DNA from 2 places in the Brevundimonas sp. UYEF29 genome. Region 1 is predicted to be linked to the other one. Evidence: predicted binding sites of a transcription regulator. Region 1 holds the regulator's gene; the other holds the start of a gene.
What was found. The regulator HrcA, encoded in region 1, represses chaperone genes, less so after heat shock. The targets are predictions, from matches to a motif close to GTTAGCANTCNNNNNNNNNGANTGCTAAC.
Positions count from the first base shown of each region.

Region 2: groES (co-chaperone GroES) is a predicted target of HrcA. The motif match lies at 1,654-1,682, and genes of this name have one in related genera.

Region 1 covers NZ_JBEPNH010000007.1:157,205-161,498, reverse strand. Annotated here, with positions in the region: gene glmM (phosphoglucosamine mutase) at 1-313, shown strand, start outside; gene ABIB58_RS12405 (hypothetical protein) at 310-771, opposite strand; gene rph (ribonuclease PH) at 836-1,561, opposite strand; gene hrcA (heat-inducible transcriptional repressor HrcA) at 1,676-2,734, shown strand; gene grpE (nucleotide exchange factor GrpE) at 2,779-3,366, shown strand; gene ABIB58_RS12385 (S8 family peptidase) at 3,391-4,294, opposite strand, start outside.
Region 2 covers NZ_JBEPNH010000008.1:56,181-60,474, forward strand. Annotated here, with positions in the region: gene pgi (glucose-6-phosphate isomerase) at 1-975, shown strand, start outside; gene ABIB58_RS12665 (YMGG-like glycine zipper-containing protein) at 1,034-1,456, opposite strand; gene groES (co-chaperone GroES) at 1,755-2,042, shown strand; gene groL (chaperonin GroEL) at 2,096-3,742, shown strand; gene ABIB58_RS12680 (glycosyltransferase family 2 protein) at 4,011-4,294, opposite strand, start outside.

The DNA.
Region 1 (4,294 bases):
CGGCCTGATGGCGGCGCTGCAGGTGCTGGCCGTCCTGGTCGAATCCGGCAAGCCGATGAGCGAATTGGCCCGCCAGTTCGATCCCGTGCCGCAAAAGCTGGAGAACGTCCGCTTCACCGCCGACAAGCCGCTGGAGACCGACACGGTCAAGGCCGCCATCGCCGAGGCCGAAGCGGCCCTGAGCGGTCAGGGACGGCTGCTGGTGCGTCCCTCGGGCACGGAAAAGCTGATCCGCGTCATGGCCGAGGGCGACGACGAGGCGCTGGTCAAGCGGGTGGTGGCCGATGTGGCGGGCGCGGTGCGCTCAGCCTAGGGCTTGCACGCCGCCGGCGGGTCGCCGTCGCGTTCCCACAGTTTGCAGGACCGGTTGATCTCCCCCTGGATCAGCTCGCAGGGGTTGGCGGCGTTGCAGGGCGGGCGGGTCGCCGGGCTGACCTGGATGCAGCGCTCGACCAGCCGGGCCGAGGCGGCGGCGCCGATGGCGTCGCGGCAGGGAACCTCACTGATCGGCACCAGCTGAGCGGGCATGTCTGGACCCTCGGGAATGCTGGCCTCAGGGTCCTCGGCCGGTTTGGCGGCTTCCTTCTCCGCAGCCGCCGGCTTGGCGGGCGCGGCAGGCGGCGGAGCGTCCGACGCCAGCGGAACCGCGTCGATGACGTTGCTGCTTGCAGCAGTGTCTCCGGACGCAGGCTGATCGGCTGGATCAGCGCGCTGACATCCGGCCATCAACACAACGCAGGCGGCCATCGAAAGCCAGGGGAATCGACGCATCGACTTGTCTCCGGTCAGGACTGACCGGACGAAGATGCCCGTCCGCGCCTCGAGGTGAAACCCCCTATCGCTTCACCGCCGCCAAGGCCGCCTTTTGCAGGGTGAACAGTTCGGTGCAGCCGATCTCGGCCAGCGAGAAGAGCCGGTCGAACTCGGCGCGTGAGAAGCCGCGCTTCTCGCCGGTGGCCTGGACCTCGACGATCTGGCCCGAGCCGGTCAGGACGAAGTTCGAATCCGCCTCGGCCTCCGAATCCTCTTCGTAATCCAGGTCCAGCACCGGTACGCCGTCGCATACGCCGCACGACACGGCCGCCACCTGGTCCGTGATCGGATCGGCCTTCAGCACGCCCTCGTCGCGCAGATAATTCAGGGCCAGGCTCATGGCGACCCAGGCGCCGGTGATCGACGCCGTGCGGGTGCCGCCGTCGGCCTGGATGACGTCGCAGTCGATCAGCACCTGACGTTCGCCGAGCGCCTTCAAGTCCACCACGGCGCGCAGGGAGCGGCCGATCAATCGCTGGATCTCTTGCGTGCGGCCCGACTGTTTGCCGGCGGCGGCTTCACGACGGCCGCGCGTGTGGGTGGCGCGGGGCAGCATCCCGTATTCGGCGGTCACCCATCCCTGCCCCGAGTTGCGCATCCAGCCCGGCACCTTGTCCTCGATCGAAGCGGTCACCAGCACCTTGGTGTTGCCGAAGCTGATCAGGCACGAGCCCTCGGCATAGCGGTTGACGCCGGTCTCGATGGTCACGGGACGCAGTTGATCGTCGGTGCGTTGCGAATGGCGCATGGGAGGGACTCTTGGAAGTCTGACCTTGGAAGCTGTGGCGGCGGTGCTTATCCTGAAACCGTGAGCCTGTATGCCCCGAAAAACCCGCCGTTCGACGCCGGCCCATCCCCGAATCTGGCCCTCTCGGGTCTGGCGGGGCTGGATGCGCGGGCGCGCGACATCTTCCGTCGTATCGTGGAATCCTATTTGGAAACCGGCGAGCCGGTCGGGTCGCGGACGCTGTCGCTGGGCGGCATCGCCCTGTCGCCCGCCTCGATCCGCAACACCATGCAGGATCTGACCCTCGCGGGCCTGCTGGCGGCGCCCCACACCTCGGCCGGGCGCATCCCGACCCATGCGGGCCTGCGCCTGTTCGTCGACGGCCTGCTAGAAGTCGGCGACCTGACCAAGGAAGAGCGTCGTGAGATCGACGGGCGCTTGGCGGGGCGTGGGCGAAATTTCGAAGCGGCGCTGGATGAAGCGTCGAACCTGCTGTCGGGCCTGGCCGGCGGTGCGGGCGTCGTCTCCAGCCCGGTGCGCGATTCCGGCGTCAAACATGTCGAGTTCGTCGCCTTGGGCGGCGATCAGGCCCTGGCCGTCATCGTCGCCGACGACGGCACGGTCGAGAACCGCATCATGACCTTGTCGGCCGGCGTCACGCCGTCGACCCTGGTCGAGGCGTCCAACTTCCTGAACGCCCGCCTGCGCGGCCGCCCCTTCGCCGACGCCCGGCGCGAGATGGCGCAAGAGCTGGAAATCGCACGGCGTGAACTGGACCAGACCGCCGCCCGCCTGGTCGAGGACGGATTCGCCGCCTGGTCCGGGGGCGCCGACCGGGAGCGCGCCCTTATCGTGCGGGGTCGCGCCAACCTGCTTCAGGAACGGGAAGGCCTGGCCGATCTGGAGCGGGTCCGCGTCCTTTTCGACGATCTGGAGCAGAAGGAACAGCTGATCGGCCTGCTGGACGGTGTCGACGCGGCCCAGGGCGTGCGCATTTTCATCGGCGCGGAGACACGGTTGTTTTCACTTTCGGGTTCCGCCGTGATCGCGGCGCCCTATATGAGCGGCCGACAGCGGGTTCTGGGCGCCATCGGCGTGATAGGCCCCGCAAGACTGAACTACGCCCGTGTCATTCCGTTGGTGGACTATACCGCCCGGGTGCTGGGCCGGATGCTGGACGGGAACGACAAGTGAGCGACAAGCCCCTTAACGACGAACTGAACGCCGTGGACGCCGACATGGCCGAAACCAACGCCGAACACGGCCTGGACGCCCATCCGTCAGACGATCTGGCGCCGCTGGACGCCGTGATTGCCGAGCGTGACGAATGGAAGGACCGCGCCCTGCGTGTCGCCGCCGAGATGGAGAATCTGAAGCGCCGCTCCGAGACGCAGCAGAACGACGCCCGCGCCTTCGCCATCCAGCGCTTCGCCAAGGACCTGCTGGGCGTCGCCGACAATCTGGAGCGCGCCCTGATGGCTGCGCCCAAGGACGCCGAGGGCGCGACCGCCGGTCTGGTGACCGGTCTGGAACTGACGCAGAAGGCCCTGCTGCAAGCCTTCGACGCCAACGGCCTGAAGCGCGTCGCGCCCCAGACCGGCGAGGCCTTCAACCCGCATCTGCACCAGGCGATGATGGAACAGCCGTCCGAGACCGTGCCCGGCGGATCGGTGATCCAGACCATGCAGTCCGGTTTCGAACTGTTCGGTCGCACCGTCCGCCCCGCCATGGTGGTCGTCGCCGCCAAGGGATCCGGCGCCCAGGCTCCCAACCCCTATGGCGCCGCCCCCGCCACCGACGGTCAGGCCTTCGACGGCAAGGCCTGATCCGCAGTCGTCAGGCGGCGTCGGTCAGAACTGACGCCGCCAGGCTCCGATCAAGGCGAACTCCGGCGGCGCGTCTGCGACATGGCGCGGCTCGCGGTTGGCGACCGCTTGAAGCGTCATGCTGGACCCGTCCCACAGCCGGCGTTCGCCACCGAGGATGAAGTCGATCTGACGGCCGCTGGGCGTCGCCGAGATGTTGCGGCGCGAATAGGTCAGCGGATCGAAATATTCGACTGGAACATCCGCCAGCATGGCCGAGAAGGTTCCGCGCTCGATCCTGAGCGGCTGAGCCAGGGTGAAGCTGATTCGGTCGCAGATCATCGAACAGCCCGTCAGCAGGCCCAGCCGCCAGTTCGAACTGATCGCTGCCTGATCCATCGACAGGAACCGGCCCTCGATCCGCGTCGACCCCATCCCCGCCTCGCCGATCAGGCGCAGGCCCGGCCGCAGGGTCCAGTCGCCACCCAAGGCATAGAAGCTGGTCCGTGACGGCAGGGCGAAGTCGGATCCACCCGGCAGGAAGGCGCCCAAAGGCCCGAGCCGTTCATCCAAGGCGCCCACGCTGAACGACAGACCGCCGTCCGCTCCGCGCCATCCGATCGCCGCGCGACTGTAGGTAGAGGCGTCCTGCTCGACACGACGCAGCGGCATCCGGCGATCGCCGCCGCCGCTCTCGCCAGAGACCGTCACCGCGCCGAGCCGCATAGCGCCGCGTACGGCGTGATCGGCCTGGGCCAGGGCGGCGAAACCGTCGCCCGCCGCACCGTTGAACGGCGAGGTCGCCCCGCCCTTGCCTTGCCAGACCGAGAAATTCATACGGCCCGTGGCGACGTCGAGCATCGCCTCCTGACGCGGCTCCTCCCCCATCCAGGGCGCATCGTAGAGATCGTGACGAGGGGCGATCGGGTCGGGTCGGGCGCTGGGTTGG
Region 2 (4,294 bases), on a different contig from region 1:
AACGCCGAGGCCGCCAAGGCCTGGCTGGCGGCGTCGCTGCCGGCCGAGGGGATGACCAGACACTTCATCGGGGTGACGGCGGCGCCGGACAATGCGGCGGCCTTCGGCTGCGGTCGGACCTTCGCCTTCCGGGACTGGGTCGGCGGGCGCTATTCCCTGTGGTCGGCGGTCAGCCTGTCGTGCGGCATCGCCCTGGGCTGGGACGTGTTCGAACGGATGCTGGCGGGCGCCGCAGAAATGGACGCCCATTTCGTCTCGGCGCCGCTGCAGCGGAACGCGCCGATCCTGCTGGCCCTGGCCCAGGTGTTCAACGTCGACGGCCTGAACCGGCCCGCCCGCACCGTCGCCCCCTACGCCCATGCCCTGCGTCGTCTGCCGTCCTTCCTGCAGCAGCTGGAGATGGAGTCGAACGGCAAGCGGGTGCATCGCGACGGTACGCCGGTGACGCGCCAGACCTGTCCCGTCGTCTTCGGCGAGCCCGGCACCAACGGCCAGCACGCCTTCTTCCAGCAGATCCATCAGGGGCCGGAGGTCGTGCCGGCCGAGTTCGTGATCGTCGCCAAGACGCATGCGGACGCGCCGGAATCGCCGCTATGGTCCAACGCGCTCGCCCAGGGGCAGGCCCTGATGCTGGGCAAGACGACCGAGGCCGCCAAGGTCGAGGGCTTGGCTCAAGGGTTGTCGGAAGAGGAGGCGACGCGCCTGGCGTCCCACCGCACCTTCACCGGCAACCGTCCGTCGACATCGATCGTCATGGAGCGACTGACGCCCGAGACCCTGGGCGCGCTGCTGGCCCTGTATGAGCACAAGACCTTCGTCGAGGGCGTGATCTGGGACATCAACAGCTTCGACCAGTGGGGCGTCGAACTGGGCAAGGTCCTGGCCAAGGCGATCCTGAAGGACGTGGACGCGGGCGGCCCCTCGGCGGACCTGGATCCGTCCACGGCAACCCTGATGACGCGGTTGATGGGCTGACGCGATAAGGGCCCGTCCTTGCGGACGGGCCCTGCCGATCACCTAGACTGTCAAACGCTTACCAGCGGCGGTCGTAACGGTAGTCGCGATCGTTGCGATAGTCGCGGCGGTCATAGCGCGAGTCGTAACGGCGGCCGTCGTAGCGGTAGTCGTAGCCCGAGCGGCTGCGATCGATGCCGTGCTCGCGCTCCCAGTGGCCCTGGTTACGGTAGCACCGGCCGCCGCGGTAGTATTCGCAGCCCGAGCCGCGGTTGGAGGCCACAGCACCCAGAGCCGCACCGGCAAGCGCGCCGCCCGCGATATAGCTGCCATCGCCGTTGCCATAGATGGCGCCGGCCAGACCGCCCACGGCGGCGCCGATCAGGGCGTTACGGCCGGTGTTGTCGCGATCGCGCGATTGGGCGGAAGCCGGAGCGGCCATCAGGCTCAGGGCCACGACGGGGGCGGCGGCGACCGCAGTGATCTTCAGCAGCTTGGACATCTTGGTCTCCTTCTTTCGTTGCCGAACTGCATTCCAGAGCGGGGAAGGCATCCAGCGTTGAGGCTGTTCTATCGCTCCCAGTTTGAACGACCCCGGAGGTCGGCATTCATTTTCGGTTCATTTGTCACAGAGAATTCGCGCCGCGATAGAGACGCGCCGCTTGACGATGCCAGCGCCTCTGCCTAACTCCCGCCCGCGTTAGCACTCTCGCTGGTTGGCTGCCAAAACGGCGATCGCGAGAGCGCCGCACACCGTTTCAAAAACGCCCCGATCCGGGGGTTTTACAGGGAGAAGTCCGATGGCGTTCCGTCCGCTCGGCGACCGCGTGCTGGTCAAGCGCGTTGAAGAAGAATCCAAGACCAAGGGTGGCATCATCATCCCCGACACCGCCAAGGAAAAGCCTCAGGAAGGCGAAGTCGTCTCCGTCGGCCCTGGCGCCCGTGACGACCAAGGCAAGGTCAATGCTCTGGAGCTGAAGGCCGGCGACCGCATCCTGTTCGGCAAGTGGTCGGGCACGGAAGTGAAGATCGACGGCGAAGACCTGATCATCATGAAGGAATCCGACGTCCTGGGCGTGCTGTCCTAAGCACCCGACGTCCGACGTTCTTCAATCAATCCATATAGATAGGAGCTGCCCGCATGGCCGCTAAAATCGTACAGTTCAACACCGACGCGCGTGACAAGATGCTGCGCGGCGTCAACGTCCTGGCCAACGCCGTCAAGGTGACCCTGGGTCCCAAGGGCCGCAACGTCGTGATCCAGAAGTCCTTCGGCGCCCCGCGCTCGACCAAGGACGGCGTTTCGGTCGCCAAAGAGATCGAGCTGGAAGACGCCTTCGAGAACATGGGCGCCCAGATGATCCGCGAAGTCGCTTCGAAGACGAACGACAAGGCGGGCGACGGCACCACCACCGCAACCGTCCTGGCTCAGGCCATCGTGCAAGAGGGCCTGAAGGCCGTCGCCGCCGGCATGAACCCGATGGACCTGAAGCGCGGCATCGACAAGGCTGTCGGCCTGGTGCTGGAAGAGATCAAGTCGAACTCCAAGCCGGTCTCCAACAACTCGGAAATCGCGCAGGTCGGCACCATCTCGGCCAACGGCGACTCGGAAATCGGTGAGCTGATCGCTCAGGCGATGGCCAAGGTCGGCAACGAGGGCGTGATCACCGTCGAAGAAGCCAAGACCGCCGACACCACCGTCGACGTCGTCGAAGGCATGCAGTTCGACCGCGGCTACCTGTCGCCCTACTTCATCACTAACGCAGACAAGATGGAGGCTGTCCTCGAAGAGCCGCTCATCCTGCTGTTCGAGAAGAAGCTGACCTCGCTGCAAGCCATGCTGCCGATCCTGGAAGCCGTGGTGCAGTCGGGCCGTCCGCTGCTGATCATCGCCGAGGACATCGAAGGCGAAGCCCTGGCGACCCTGGTCGTCAACAAGCTGCGCGGCGGCCTGCGCGTCGCGGCCGTCAAGGCTCCGGGCTTCGGCGACCGCCGCAAGGCCATGCTGGAAGACATCGCCATCCTGACGGGCGGCCAGGTCATCTCGGAAGACCTGGGCATCAAGCTTGAGAGCGTCACGCTCGACATGCTCGGCAAGGCCAAGAAGGTCTCGATCACCAAGGACGACACCACCATCGTCGAAGGCGTCGGCGGCAAGGACGAGATCGAAGCCCGCGTGGCCCAGATCAAGCGCCAGATCGAAGACACGACCTCGGACTACGACAAGGAAAAGCTGCAGGAACGTCTGGCCAAGCTGGCCGGCGGCGTTGCAGTCCTGCGCGTCGGCGGTTCGACCGAAGTCGAAGTGAAGGAAAAGAAGGACCGCGTCGACGACGCCCTGAACGCCACGCGCGCCGCAGCTGACGAAGGCATCGTTCCGGGCGGCGGCATCGCCCTGCTGAAGGCCTCCAAGATCCTGGCCGACGTCAAGGGCGACAACGCCGACCAGAACGCCGGCATCGCGATCATCCGTCGCGCCCTGCAGGCTCCGATCCGTCAGATCTCGGAAAACGCAGGCGTCGAAGGCTCGATCGTCGTCGGCAAGGTGCTGGAAAACGACCAGTCCTCGTTCGGCTTCAACGCCCAGACCGAAGAGTACGGCGATCTGGTGCAGATGGGCGTCATCGACCCGGCCAAGGTCGTCCGCACGGCTCTGCAAGACGCCGCTTCGGTCGCCGGCATCCTGATCACGACGGAAGCCGCCGTCGCCGACGCCCCCAAGAAGTCGGGCGGCGCTGCGGCTCCCGACATGGGCGGCATGGGCGGCATGGGCGGCATGGACTTCTAAGCGGAAGGGCGGCCTTCGGGCCGCCCGGACGCCCCGGCGAAGGCCGGGGTCCAGGCTTTCCGACGCTGAAATGGAGAAGGGCGGGGTCGCAAGGTCCCGCCCTTTTTCATGTCTCCTCCCTGCGAAGCGGGGAGGGGGACCGCGCGTAGCGTGGTGGAGGGGCTCTTGAAGTCCCACCGGCGGTCTGCTGCACGCAGAAAGACCCCCTCCGTCACGACGCCAAGAGGCGTCGCGCCACCTCCCCACGAGGTGGGGAGGAGACAGCGTTCTAGAACTCCGAAATCGCGCCCGGCTTGCGGGACCGCGTCTTCAGCCACATCACGCCCAGGAGGTCCGAGACCGAGGCGCGCAAGCGGCCCCAGTTGGTGTATTTCGAGCGGCCGACCTCGCGGTGGCGGTGGTCCACGTCGAGATACTGGTTCTTGAACCCCTCGCGGATCATCAGCGCCGGCAGATAGCGGTGGATGTGATCGAAGTAGGGCAGGCGCAGGAAGACGTCGCGGCGGAAGGCCTTCAGCCCGCAGCCGGTGTCGTCGGCGTCGTCGCCCAGCA